Regions from separate parts of the Glycocaulis abyssi genome, predicted to be linked through region 1. Evidence: predicted binding sites of a transcription regulator. Region 1 holds the regulator's gene; the other holds the start of a gene.
What was found. The regulator LexA, encoded in region 1, represses DNA repair genes until DNA is damaged. The targets are predictions, from matches to a motif close to ATGTTCCNCTTGTGTTCC.
Positions count from the first base shown of each region.

Region 2: a site for LexA is predicted at 2,093-2,110, ahead of recA (recombinase RecA). Genes of this name have one in related genera too.

Region 1 covers NZ_CP163421.1:726,913-734,131, forward strand. The annotation lists gene AB6B38_RS03630 (ComEC/Rec2 family competence protein) at 19-2,109, shown strand; gene lexA (transcriptional repressor LexA) at 2,140-2,811, opposite strand; gene trpC (indole-3-glycerol phosphate synthase TrpC) at 2,910-3,704, opposite strand; gene trpD (anthranilate phosphoribosyltransferase) at 3,717-4,733, opposite strand; gene AB6B38_RS03650 (aminodeoxychorismate/anthranilate synthase component II) at 4,730-5,317, opposite strand; gene AB6B38_RS03655 (divergent polysaccharide deacetylase family protein) at 5,410-6,318, shown strand; gene trpE (anthranilate synthase component I) at 6,315-7,219, opposite strand, start outside.
Region 2 covers NZ_CP163421.1:1,385,230-1,392,448, reverse strand. The annotation lists gene AB6B38_RS06755 (response regulator) at 1-2,058, shown strand, start outside; gene recA (recombinase RecA) at 2,191-3,279, shown strand; gene alaS (alanine--tRNA ligase) at 3,393-6,056, shown strand; gene scpA (methylmalonyl-CoA mutase) at 6,184-7,219, opposite strand, start outside.

The sequences.
Region 1 (7,219 bases):
AGCCCGGCGTCGGGCGGCATGGCCGCGGCACTGAGCCGTCTTTTGCAACCTGTATTGCCGTCAAGGGCCGTCCGTCCGGCCGATCTGATCTTGTGGGTGCCGCTTGCTGCAGGGCTGGGTGCGGCGGTCTATCTCTCCGTCCCTATTGAGCCCGATGCGGCGCTGATCCCTGTATTCTGGCTGTCCGCCCTGATCTGCCTTGCCGCCGGTCTGTTGCTGACGGCGCGGCCCGCTCTGCTGGCGGCGGTGGTGCTGAGTGCGTGCGCGCTGGCGGGCCATGCCCATGTTCACAGCCGGACGCTGTCCCTTGCCCCGCCCCATATCGAGATCAGCGACCGCGCCCGCACCGTGACGGGCTGGGTGGAGCGCATTGAGCGCCGGGGGCGTTCGGGGCGCGTGCTGCTGCGTGTCGACAGCCTCCAGCGCGCCGATACGGCGCCTTACCGGGTGCGCCTGCGGATCAATACCGAAACCCTGACCCCCGGCGATGGCATTCGCGTCAGCGCTGTCCTGTCGCCTCCGCGCGGACCTGCGGCGGCGGGCGGCTATGACGGTGCGCGGGCGGCCTGGTACCAGCGGGTTGCGCTCTCAGGATTTTCCATCTCCCAGCCCCAGCCGGAAGACATTGCCGGAGCCGAGAGCCAGCGGGCGTTTCTGGCGTGGCGATGGCGGCTGGCGCAGCGCATTTCCGATGCAGCCGGGCCAAACTCAGGACCGGTCATCGCCGCGCTGCTGACCGGGGAGCGCTCAGGCGTCACCGAGGCCCATGCCGAGGCGTTGCGGCTGTCCGGTCTTGGTCATCTGCTGGCCATATCAGGCATGCACATGGCGCTGCTGGCCGGCGGTATTTACTTCGCTGTGCGCTGGCTCATCGCCTCGATTGAACCCTTCGCCCGTGCGCACGATCCGCGAAAGCCCGCAGCGCTGATCGCGCTTCTCGCCGCCCTTGGCTATCTGCTGCTGTCGGGCGGCGCTATCTCCACCCAGCGCGCCTTCGTCATGGCTGCGGTCATGTTCACGGCGATACTGATAGGCCGCAGAGCGGTGTCGTTTCAGTCGCTTGCACTGGCCGCACTCATCATCATCGCGTTCAACCCGGAAAGCGTGATCGAGCCGGGTTTCCAGATGAGCTTTGCTGCCACCGCCGCCCTGATCGCCGTCTACGAAGCCTGGCAGAGGTGGCGGATCACCCGCGACATGGCCGATTATGGCTGGTTTGCGCGCGTACAGGCGGCGTTTACAGGGCTCGCCGTGACCAGCCTTGTGGCGGGCAGCGCAACCGGGCTGTTTGCCGCCTTCCATTTCCAGCGCATGGCCGCCTATGGGTTTGGCGCAAACCTTGTCGCCATGCCGGTATTCAGCTTCTGGGTGATGCCGGCCGGCGTCGTGGGGCTGCTCTTGGCCCCATTCGGGCTGGAAGGCTTGCCGTTGATGATAAGCGCTATGGGCATGGATATCGTGCTGGCCATCGCGACATGGACGTCATCGCTGCCCGGCGCCGCCTTGCCTGCGCTGGCACCGGGCGGGATCGTGCTAGGTCTCTACGCGACCGGGTTTGCACTGGCCACGCTGGGGCGCGGGCTGGTGCGGGTGGCCGGAATTCCGTTTGCTGCCGGGGCATTGTCCCTATGGGCGTTGCAGGCCCCGCCGGACATGATGATTACCTCGTCTGGCGTTCTGGTTTCGAGAAGCATTTCGAGTGAAACCGGCGAGCGTCTGGACTGGCAGGTCAGTGACCGCCGCCGTGGCCGGTTTGAGGCAGGCGTACTGTTGCAGCGTGCCGGAACCGGGCTCAGCACCGCGCCGCGCGGCGATTATGCGTGCGATCCGCTGGGCTGTCTTGTCGTCACGGCCGAGGGGCTGCGTGTAGCGGTCAGCGAGCATCCCGCCTCGCTGGAGGAAGACTGCGTACGCGCAGACCTGGTGGTCGCGCGCGGCACGGTAAGCGCCTGGCAGAAGCGCCGTTGCGCGGTGCCGGTTCTGGACGATGCGGCCCGCGCAGAGTTGGGCAGCGCCGAATTCTGGGTCCGTGACGGGCGCATCATCCGCCTTCGCGGTGCCAATGATGGCAGCGCAGCCCGCGTCTGGGGACGCGAGCGGGAGAGCTAGCTGCCTTTTCCCGCCCTCGGCTCCAAAGGGTCAGTGATAGCGGCGGATCAGCCCGACCAGGCGGCCCTGAACCTGTACCCGGTCCGGCCCGAAAATGCGGGTTTCATAGGCCGGGTTGGCGGCTTCAAGAGCAATCGACCCGCCCTTGCGGCGGATGCGTTTCAGCGTAGCTTCCTCATTATCCACGAGTGCCACGACAATCTCGCCATTATTGGCGGTATCACCGCGGCGGATGATGACAAAATCACCGTCGAGAATGCCTGCTTCGATCATGGAATCGCCTTCGACCTCCAGCGCGAAATGCTCGCCCGAAGACACCATCTGGGAGGGAACGCCAAACCGGTCGGTTTCGTGCTGGATCGCCTCGATCGGTACGCCGGCTGCGATTCTGCCCAGCAGCGGTACATCAACCGAATCTGTTTCCATTTCCCGGCGCGCGAAATTGCCGCTGACCACATTGCTGGCCGGATTGACGCGCGGCGCTGAGGCATCGGGGAGTTTGAGCACTTCGAGCGCGCGGGCGCGGTGGGCAAGACGGCGAATGAAGCCGCGCTCCTCCAGCGCGCTGACCAGACGGTGCACACCGGATTTCGACGCCAGCTGCAAAGCCTCTTTCATCTCGTCAAAAGAAGGAGAAACGCCATCCTCGGACAGGCGCTTGTGAATGAAGAGCAGAAGCTCGTGTTGTTTGCGGGTCAGCATGAGGGGGTCTGATCTCCAGTCAACAAAGGAACAAAGCCAGAAAGGCCACGGTTTGTTCTACGCCTGTTCCGCTCGCCCGTCAAGGGTTGTGCCCGCTCTCACGCGAAGTTCATCAGCGTTTTCACCGCTGCGGCAACATCGGCCTGGCGCATCAGGCTTTCACCGACCAGCAGGGCTTTTGCGCCGGACCGGCGCACGCGCTCAGCGTCATCGGCGTTGAAAATCCCGCTTTCGGCGACCAGGAAGCGGTCATCCGGCACCGAGGCGCTCAGCGCCTCGAATGTGGCCAGCGTCACGTCGAACGTGCGCAGATTGCGGTTATTGATGCCGATCAGCGGCGAGGGCAGGGCGAGCGCCCGCTCCAGCTCTGCGCGGTCATGCACCTCGATAAGGGCATCCATATTCCAGTGCGCGGCCTCCGCCACCAGATCGGCGGCAAGGGCGTCGTCCACGGCCGCCATGATGACGAGAATGCAGTCAGCCCCCAGCGCGCGCGATTCTGCCACCTGCCACGGATCGTAGAGGAAGTCCTTGCGCAATACGGGCAGGGACACGGCCGCGCGCGCCTCTACAAGATGGTGGTCGGCTCCCTGAAAGCTTTCGGTATCGGTGAGGATGGAGAGGCAGGCCGCGCCGCCCGCCTCATAGGCGCGGGCAAGGGCTGGCGGGTTGAAATCAGCGCGGATCAGGCCGCGTGAGGGGCTTGCCTTCTTGATCTCCGCGATCAGGGCCAGCCCATCTGCGGCTTGCCGGGATTGCAGGTTATCAAGAAAGCCGCGCACTGGCGGCGCAGCCTGGGCCTTTTCCGATATCTGCGCATAGCTCAGGGCCGCCTTGCGGCGCGCGGTGTCAGCGCGCTTGTAGACGCCGATGCGCTCCAGCGTGTCAGTCATGGGCGGCATTCCTCAGGTGTTGGTAATCTGGACGAGCTTTTCCAGCGTGGCGGCGGCGCGGCCATCGTCGATGGCGGCGGCTGCCAGTGCCACCCCGTCTTTGAGGCCCTCTGCCTTTCCGGCAAGCACCAGCGCGGCGCTGGCATTGAACAGCACGATATCGCGGTAAGGCCCCTTTTCGCCTTGTAGCAGGCGGTGCAGGGCTGCGGCATTCTCGGCCGGTTCCCCGCCCTTGAGATCATCGAGGCTCGCGCGGGGCAATCCTGCATCTTCAGGCGTGACGGTAAACTCGCGCACGCTGCCATCAGCCTCCAGACTCGCAATATGGGTCGCGCCGGTGGTGGTGATCTCGTCGAGGCCGTCTTCGCCATGGACGATCCAGGCCCGTTCGGCGCCCAGATCGCGCAAAGCCTGCGCCATCGGCACCAGCCAGCGCCGGTCGAACACGCCCAGCAGCTGGCGGCGCGTGCCGGCCGGATTGGATAGCGGACCCAGCAGGTTGAACACGGTGCGCACGCCCAGCGTCTTGCGTGCCGGGGCCACGTGGCGCACCGCGCCGTGATGGGCCTGCGCGAACAGGAAGGCGACGCCAGCCTCTTTCAGCGCGCGTTCGGTCTGCTCTGGTGAGGCCATCAGATTGACGCCGGACGATTCCAGCACTTCTGCCGAGCCCGACTTTGATGATGCGGCCTTGTTACCGTGCTTTGCGACAACCGCTCCGGCGCTGGCGGCGACCAGTGCGGCGGCGGTGGAGATATTCCAGGTTCCCCGTGCGTCGCCGCCAGTTCCGCACGTGTCGATGGCATCAGCAGGCGCGGTGATGGAGCGCATGCGCGCGCGCATGGCGCGTGCGCCGGTTGCCAGAACGCCCGGATTCTCGCCAATGGCGGCCAGACCAATCAGGAAGCCGCCAATCTCCGCCGGATCAGCCTCCCCGTCCATCAGCGCGTCAAAGGCCGCCTCCAGCGCGTGCGTGGATGGCAGATTCCCGCCCGCCAGGGCGGATATGGCCGGGCGCATCTGGCTCATGCGGCTTTGCCTGTCCGGCGCGGGATTTCGCCCAGAAAGTTCTTCAACAGGGTGTGGCCGTGTTCGGAGGCGATGGATTCAGGGTGGAACTGGACGCCATGCACGGGCCGGGAGCGGTGACGCAGCCCCATGATCTCGCCGTCAGCCGTGCGGGCATTGACGATCATGTCGCTGGTTTGCGGCAGCTCGACGGCCAGTGAGTGGTAGCGCGTTGCGGCGAAGGGCGAAGGCAGGCCGGCAAACACGCCCGTAGCGTCATGCGTGATCGGGCTGGTCTTGCCGTGCATGATCTCGCGCGCCTGCACCACCTTGCCGCCATAGACCTGTCCCATCGCCTGATGGCCAAGGCACACGCCAAGAATTGGCAGATCCGCCGGTGCCTCGCGCAGTACATCAAGGCACATGCCCGCGCGGTCAGGGTCGCACGGTCCGGGCGACAGGACGATAGCCTCAGCACCCAGCGCCAGCGCGTCCGCAGCGCTCATCGCATCATTGCGGATCACGCGGGTCTGCGCGCCGAGCTCCTGGAAATAGTGAACCAGGTTGAAGGTGAAGCTGTCGTAATTGTCGATGATTAGCAGCATGTCTGGGCGGTCCATATTGCGGCGCGGCAAGGCAATCTAGTCGGGCAATGCAAGGCCGCCAACGTTTGCGACTCACCTTATGCATGATTTTCATGTCCTCGCCCGCAACCAGCGTCATCCACATGGCCAGCGCCGCCGCCGCGGCGATGCTGCTGCTTGCCGGGTTGGCGTTTCAGCTGGGCAACCGGGATGCGGTGGAGCCTGCCGCGCAACCGGCAGACAGGACCGCACACGCAGAGCCTATGGTTGATCTGGCACCAGCCCTGCCGGACGCGGCTTTGCCATCTCTTTCCGGTGCCATGCCCGTAGCTGCGGGCTCCCGGCCCATGCTGGCCGTCATCATTGACGATATCGGGCCGGACCGGGCGGTGGCCGATGCGTTTATCGGCGCTGGTCTGCCCATCACGCTGTCTATCCTGCCATTTGCGCAGGCCGCGCCGGAGATTGCGCGTGCGGCGTCGCGCGAAGGTCTGGAGGTGTTCTTGCACCTGCCAATGGAGCCGGTAGGTCTGGCAGACCCCGGCCCCAATGCGCTGATCCGTGCGCATGATGCGGCGGAGATGTCCCGCAGGCTCGGCTGGGCGCTGTCGCGTGTGCCGGGCGCGGCCGGTTTCAACAACCACATGGGCAGCGCCATGACCGCAGACGCGGCGGCCATGGAGCGGGTGTTTGAATCCCTTCGCGGGTCGCAGCTGATCTTCGTCGATTCGCTCACCCATCCGCGCAGCGTGGCAGCCGGCGCAGCAGCGCGCGCGGGCCTTCCGGCGCTGCGCCGCGACATTTTTCTCGATCATGTGCGGACGCGCGAGGCAGTAGACGCGGCGATTGATCAGGCGCTGGACCGCGCGCTGGCTAACGGGTCGGCTATAGCCATCGGCCACCCCCATGCGATGACGCTGGCGGCGCTGGAAACGCTGGCAGAGCGCGCCGAACGGGCGGGTGTGGAACTGGTGACCGTCTCGCAACTCGCCGCAGCACGCGCGCAGCGCCGGTCGAGCTAGACGAAACGCCACGCCTCGTCGGCGGCGCGGAACACCGCTTTTGCTTTGTTGATCGATTCCTGACGCTCGGCTTCGGGATCGGAATCGAGCACCATGCCTGCGCCTGCCTGCACATACATCGTGCCGTCCTTGATGATGGCGGTGCGCAGGGCGATGCAGGTATCAAGGCTGCCATCGGCGCCGAAATAGCCGACCGCGCCGGAATATATCCCGCGCCGGTGGGGTTCCATCTCGTCGATGATCTCCATGGCGCGCACCTTGGGCGCACCTGAAACCGTACCGGCTGGAAAGCCGGCAAAGAGCGCCGATACCGCGTCGTGCTCAGGATCAAGCTCGCCTTCCACATTGGACACGATATGCATGACATGGCTGTAGCGCTCGATAACTTCGCGTTCTGTCACGCGCACGCTGCCGGGCTTTGCCACACGGCCCACATCATTGCGGCCGAGATCCAGCAACATCAGGTGCTCTGCCAGCTCCTTGGGATCGGCTTTCAGCTCCGCTTCGTTGGCCGCGTCCTGTTCGGGCGTTGAACCGCGCGGGCGTGTGCCTGCCAGCGGCCGCAGCGTCACCTTGCCATCGCGCACACGCACCTGGATTTCCGGGCTGGAGCCTGCAATGGCAAAGCCGTCAAAATCGAAGAAGAACAGAAATGGCGACGGGTTGGTGCGTCTGAGCGAGCGGTAGAGCGCAAAAGGCGGCAGGCTGAACGGCGCGGAAAAGCGCTGGCTTCCCACAATCTGGAAGGCGTCACCGGCGCGGATATACGCCTTTGCCTTCTCCACATTCCCCCGGAAGGCCGTTTCGGCCATATTGCTGGCAGGGGCGTCCATGGGAGCAGCCGGTGTCCCGGCCCGGTGGCCGGATGCGGGCGCATCAAGGCGCTCAAACACCGCTTCGA
Region 2 (7,219 bases), 660 kb from region 1:
CGTCTGTCACGCGCAGCCGCATCAGGCGAGGCGGCGCGTGAAACCCTTACGGCGCTGGGCGAGTCCGGGGGCGGTGTGTACAGCGTATGTGTGGACCCCGTTCCCCAGGGCGGCGCCCTGTGGCGGTTTGCCGAAGTGCGGGCGGGCGACACGCTGGAAGCTGAAGCCGGCACGCCGGACTGGGCCGAACATGCGCCGGTGGGACTGTTCCTGGCCGATGGTGAGGGCCGTGTGCTGGCCGCAAATGCTACCTTGCGCGCCTGGCTTGACGTGCCGGAAGGGCAGGCATTGAAGGTGAAGGATTTCCTGGCCGGTGACATGGCCAAGGGCTTCCTGAAGACCCGTAGCGAGAAGGGCGTGGTGCGCCTTGATGCGCGCCTTCTCGCCCGGGAGGGTGTTGAAAGCCCGATCACGCTGGCGGTCGAATGGGATGAGGGGCGGCCTGCGCGGGCGCGCGCCGTGGTTTACGGGCTGACGGCTGCGGGCACGCCGCCTGGCGTCGCCCAGATGATCGCCCAGCACACGGGCGGGCGTACAGGCCGCACGTTCGACGACATGTTTGCCAGCGCGCCATTCGGCGTGGCCCGCCTGGACGGGGCAGACCCCACCAGCTCGATCATCGAGGATGCCAATCCGGCGCTGGTTCAGCTGTCGGGCGGGGCGGCCCTGCCGGGCGTGGCGTTTGAAGCCCTGTTCGACTGGAGCCATGGCGACAGCGCCGATGCCGCCTTTGCCACCGCCATGTCCGGGCGGAGCGAGCCGGTGGCCCTCAAGCTGAAATCTTCAGGCGGCGTGCGCGATGTGCACCTCTTCCTGTCGCCTGCGCGCTCCGGCAAGCGGGCCGCCTATGTGGTGGACATTACCGCGCTGCGCGAGCTGGAAGGCCAGTATGCACAGGCGCAGAAGCTGAAAGCCGTTGGCGAGCTGGTGGCGCGCGTCGCGCACGATTTCAACAATTTCCTGACCGCGATCCGGCTCAATACCGACAACCTCCTGCTGCGCCATCCGGTCGGCGACCCGACCTATCCTGATCTTCAGAACATTAATGGGGTGGTCGCGCAGGCTGCCGGGCGCATCAAGCACTTGCTTGCCTTCGCCCGCAAGCAGACCCTGCGCGTCGAAACGGTGGACCTGACCGAAACGCTGGCAGACACCGTGCATCTGGTGCGCCAGAGCGTGGAAGAATGGATGCGCGTGGAAGTGCGCCACGGCCGCGACGTGCCGCTGGTGCGCATCGACAAGGACGAGCTGGCAAACGCGCTGATGAACCTTGCCACCAATGCGCGCGATGCGATGGCCTCCAAAGGCCGGGGCACGCTGACCATATCTACCGAGGCGGTGGATGCCGCGGCGGTCCGGTCCGCCGGGGCACCCGACGCCAAGGAGGGCCCCTGGGCCGCAATCCACGTTACCGACGAAGGTTCGGGCATGGATGAGGATACGCTGGCCAAGATATTCGAGCCATTCTTCACGACGAAGGAGCCGGGCAAGGGCACAGGGCTTGGCCTCGCCACCGTGTATGGCATCGTAAAGCAATCTGGCGGTTTCCTGTTCGCGCGGTCAAAGCAGGGGGCGGGCACCACATTCTCGATCTACCTGCCCGGCCACACGCCAGATGCCGAGGAAATTGCCAAGACCGAGGCCCGCAAGGCCGAAGTGCCGGTTCAGCGCAAGCCTGCTGACCTCGCCGGACGCGGGCGCATCCTGCTGGTTGAGGATGAAGCGCCGGTACGCACCATCACCGCTGCGACCCTGAAAAAGCGTGGCTACGAGGTGGAACAGGCCGAGGATGGCGAGGAAGCGCTGGAAATTCTCGAAGAGCGTCCGGGCGAATTCGACCTGATCATATCTGATGTCGTGATGCCGGGGCTTGATGGCCCCGGACTTCTCAAGGCCGCTGCGGACCATCTCGGCAATGCCCGGGTGATCTTCATCTCCGGCTATGCCGAAGAACATTTCTCCCATACGCTCTCGGCCGATCTCGATATATCCTTCCTGCCCAAGCCCTTCAGCCTCGAGGCGCTGGCCCAGAGGGTGAAGGACGAGCTGGGGCGTTAAACAGGATAACCGGCGGCCGCACTGGGCCGCCAAAATGTTCCTCTTGTGTTCCGTGAACAAATCCGGTACAGATTCCCCCAACGCAGCGCAATTGCCGATCCGGGCGATGCGTGAAATAAGGGAACCGAACCGATGGCATCTTCCGCAATCCGACTGGTGAAAGACACCGATATGGACAAGTCCAAGGCTCTTGAAGCCGCACTCACGCAGATCGACCGGCAGTTCGGCAAGGGCTCCGTGATGAAGCTCGGCGCCCGCCCGAACCAGAATATCGAGGCGGTATCCACCGGCTCGCTGGGGCTGGACATCGCGTTGGGTGTGGGCGGCCTGCCCAAGGGGCGTATCGTGGAGATTTACGGGCCGGAGAGCTCCGGCAAAACCACGCTGGCGCTGCACTGCATTGCCGAGGCACAAAAGCGTGGCGGCGTGTGTGCGTTCGTTGACGCGGAACATGCGCTGGACCCGGTCTATGCCCGCAAGCTTGGCGTGGACGTGGGCGAGCTTCTGGTCTCCCAGCCCGATACCGGAGAGCAGTCACTGGAAATCACCGACACGCTGGTGCGCTCCGGTGCCATTGATGTGCTTGTGATCGACTCCGTTGCTGCCCTCACGCCGCGTGCCGAGCTGGAAGGCGATATGGGTGACAGCCTGCCGGGCCTGCAGGCGCGTCTGATGAGTCAGGCGCTGCGCAAGCTGACAGGGTCTATCTCGAAGTCCAATTGCCTCGTCATCTTCATCAACCAGATCCGCATGAAGATCGGTGTGATGTTCGGCAACCCGGAAACGACGACCGGCGGCAATGCCCTGAAATTCTACTCCTCGGTCCGTCTCGATATCCGCCGGATCGGCGCCATCAAGGATCGCGACGAGGTGATCGGTAACCAGACGCGCGTGAAAGTGGTCAAGAACAAGGTGGCACCGCCCTTCCGCGAGGTGGAGTTCGACATCCTCTATGGTGAAGGCATTTCGCGCATGGGCGAGGTGATTGATCTGGGCGTGAAAGCCGGGATCATCGAGAAGTCGGGTTCATGGTACTCGCACGACTCCGAGCGGATCGGTCAGGGCCGTGAGAATGCCCGCAAATTCCTGCTCGATAATCCCGAGATATCCGAAAAGATCGAGAACCAGATCCGCGCCAATGCGGGCCTTATCGCCGAGGAAATGCTCGTCGGTCCGGGCGAGGATGACGATCTGGACGATGCGGCGGAGGCGGCCGGATAGGTTTCACAGCAGTCCTGGACGCATTGCATTGCAGCGGGCGCTTGGCTAAGCCGGGCGCCCGTTCGTATATGTGCGCAACGGAAAGTGATATTTTCAGATAAGCGGAGACCGCCATGACGCGCTTGCGCGACATACGTGCCCAGTTCCTTGGCTATTTCGAAGGGAACGACCACGAAGTGGTGGCCTCCAGCCCGCTCGTGCCGAAAGATGACCCGACCCTGCTTTTCACCAATGCGGGCATGGTCCAGTTCAAGAACGTGTTCACGGGCGCTGAGAAGCGGGCCAATCCGCGTGCGGTCTCCTCGCAGAAATGCGTCCGTGCGGGCGGCAAGCATAATGACCTAGATAATGTCGGCTATACGGCACGCCACCACACCTTCTTTGAAATGCTGGGGAATTTCTCCTTCGGCGACTATTTCAAGGAAGAGGCGATCCACCATGCCTGGACGCTGGTGACGAAGGATTTTGCCCTGCCCAAGGACAGGCTGCTGGTCACGGTTTATGCCGATGATGATGATGCGGCAGCGTTGTGGAAGAAGATCGCCGGCCTCCCCGAAGAGCGGATCATCCGCATCGCCACATCGGACAATTTCTGGATGATGGGCGATACCGGTCCGTGCGGGCCCTGCTCGGAGATATTCTTCGACCATGGCGAACATATCCCCGGTGGCCCTCCGGGTAGTGCGGACGAGGATGGTGACCGCTTCATCGAGATCTGGAATCTCGTCTTCATGCAGTTCGACCAGCAGGCCGATGGCTCGCGCCGCGCGCTGCCCAAGCCGTCCATCGATACCGGCATGGGGCTGGAGCGGGTGGCGGCCGTGCTGCAGGGCAAGCACAATAATTACGAGATAGACCTGTTCGCGAACCTGATCGCGGCCGGCGAAGAGGCGCTCAAAGTGAAGGCGCAAGGCGATGCGCTGGCCAGCCACCGCGTCATTGCTGATCATTTGCGCGCTACCAGCTTCCTGATTGCCGATGGGGTGACGCCGTCCAATGAGGGGCGGGGCTATGTGCTGCGCCGGATCATGCGCCGCGCCATGCGTCATGCGCATATTCTGGGCGCAACCGAGCCGGTCATCTACACGCTGGCGCCGGTGCTGGCAGCCGAGATGGGCGATGCCTTCCCGGAGCTGAACCGCGCGCTGCCCGTTATCGAGGAGACGCTGCGCGGCGAGGAGGAGCGTTTCCAGCGCACGCTGGGCCGTGGCCTTACCCTGCTGGAAGAGGCGATCGAGCAGCTTCCTGAAGGCGCGGCTTTGCCCGGCGAAACGGCCTTCAAGCTTTATGACACGTATGGTTTCCCGCTGGATCTCACGCAGGATGCCCTGCGGGCCAAGGGCCTGTCGGTTGACGAGGCGGGGTTCAACACCGCCATGGAGCGCCAGCGCGCCGAGGCGCGCGCCCACTGGCAAGGATCAGGCGATGCCGCGGGCGATGCGGTGTGGTTTGCCGTGCGCGATGTCACAGGCTCCACGCAATTCCTTGGCTATAGCGAGCTGTCGGCCAAAGGCGCGATCAAGGCGATTGTGGCCGATGGCGGCATGCAGGAAAGCCTCACTGACGGCTCCCGCGCCGAGCTGGTGTTCGACCGTACGCCCTTCTACGCCGAATCCGGCGGCCAGGTCGGTGATACCGGCGAAATCCGCTTTGCCGGCGGCGCGCGCTTCGTCGTTGAGGACGTGAAGAAGCGCGCGGGCGATGTGTTTGCCCATATCGGCGCGCTGGAAGGCGGCGCCATCAAGACAGGCGATGAAGCTGAACTACTGGTGGATGCGCAGCGGCGTGACCGTACGCGTTCCAACCACTCGGCGACCCACCTCATGCACTCGGCCCTGCGCAACGTGCTCGGCCCGCATGTCGCGCAGAAAGGCTCCTATGTGGGCCCCGACCGGCTGCGCTTTGATTTCTCCCACGGCCGCGCGCTTTCGCCTTCTGATATAGCCGCCATCGAGGCGGAGGTGAACGCGGTCGTGCGCCAGAATGACGAGACCGAGACCAGCGAATCCACGCCCGATGAGGCCATCGCCAAGGGCGCGCTCGCCCTGTTTGGCGAGAAGTATGGCGACCGCGTCCGCGTGCTCACCATCGGCCAGAAGCCGGGCGAGCCGGACAAGGCCTATTCGGTAGAGCTGTGCGGCGGTACCCATGTGCGCCGTACAGGCGATATCGCCCTGTTCAAGATTGTCGGTGAAAGCGCCGTGTCGGCGGGCGTGCGCCGCGTCGAGGCGCTCACCGGCGAGGCCGCGCGCGAATATCTGGAACAGCAGGCCGGTATCGCGAAAGCCGCTGCCGATACGCTCAAAGTCCCGGTTTCGGAGCTGGAAAAGCGCCTGGCTGCGCTGGTCGATGAACGGCGCAAGCTGGAAAAGGAACTCAGTGACGCCAAAACGAAGCTCGCCATGGGCGGGGGAGGTGGCGCTGCGCCTGCGGCTGTGGAAACCATCGGCAATCTGAAATTCACCGGGCGTATCGTCGAAGGTGTCGGCGGCAAGGAATTGCGCAGCCTGGTGGACGCGGCGCGCGCCGAGATGGGCTCGGGCATCGCAGCTTTCGTCGGTATCAATGATGGCAAGGCGGCCATAGCCGTGGGCGTCACCGACGATCTGGCCGGCAGCGCAGCGGACGCGGTGGCGCTGGTGCGCGCAGGGTCAGCGGCAATTGGCGGCAAGGGCGGCGGTGGACGGCCAGATTTTGCGCAAGCTGGTGGCCCGGATGCCGACAAGGGCGAGGAGGCCCTGGAGGCTATCCGCGCGGTGCTGGCGGGCAAGGGGTAGTTCCATTCACGCTGTCATCACCCGCTTTATGCGGGTGAGCCACGCCTGTGACGGACGTTCAATCGCAAGGCTTCAGGCATGGGTTCCCGGGACCGCTAAGCGGCCCGAGGATGACAGCTGAGGGTACTCACCCCCCACCCAGCCTCTCGATCAGTTCAATCGCGCTGTCGGCGATGACGGTGCCCGGCGGATAGACGGCGGCAGCGCCCATCTGGCGCAGTGTGGGGACGTCTTCAGGCGGGATCACGCCGCCAACAACGATCAGCTTGTCACCGCCCCCGCCGTCTTTGAGCGCATCGCGCAGGGCAGGCACCAGGGTGAGGTGTCCAGCGGCCAGCGAGGATGCGGCAACGACATGGACATCGTTCTCGATGGCCTGGCGGGCGGCTTCCTCCGGCGTCTGGAAGAGCGGGCCGATATCGACGTCCCAGCCCAGATCGGCAAAGGCAGACGCCACGACCTTCTGGCCGCGGTCATGGCCGTCCTGCCCCATTTTCGCGATGAGGATGCGCGGGCGGCGCCCCTCGGCCTCTGCAAAGGCGTCGGCGGCGGCCAGCGCGCGTTTGACCTTTTCGTCATTGCCCGAGGCTTTCAAATACACCCCCTGTATCGACTGGATAGCAGCCTTGTGGCGGCCATAAACCTTTTCCAGCGCGTCGGAAATTTCGCCCACGGTAGCATGGGCGCGGGCAGCATCGACCGCCAACGCCAGCAGATTCCCGTTTTTCTCATCTGCTGCGCGGGTGAGGGCGTTGAGGGCCGCTTCCACCTTCTCGCCGTCCCGGCCGGCTTTCAGCTTTTTCAGCTTCTCCAGCTGCTGGCGGCGCACGCCGGCATTGTCGACTTTCAGCACCGGCACGTCTTCGGGCTCGGTCAGGCGGAACTTGTTCACGCCCGCAATCGTCTGCTGACCGGAATCGATGCGGGCCTGGGTCTTGGCGGCCGCCTCTTCGATGCGCAGTTTGGGCGTGCCGTCCTCGATGGCTTTGGCCATGCCGCCGAGGCTGTCGATTTCCTCGATATGGGCGAGTGCGCGCGCGGCGAGATCATGGGTCAGGCGCTCGACAAACCAGCTGCCGCCCCACGGATCGATGGCATCGGTCAGGTGCGCTTCGCTCTCCAGCACGATCTGGGTGTTGCGCGCGATGCGCGCGGAGAAGTCC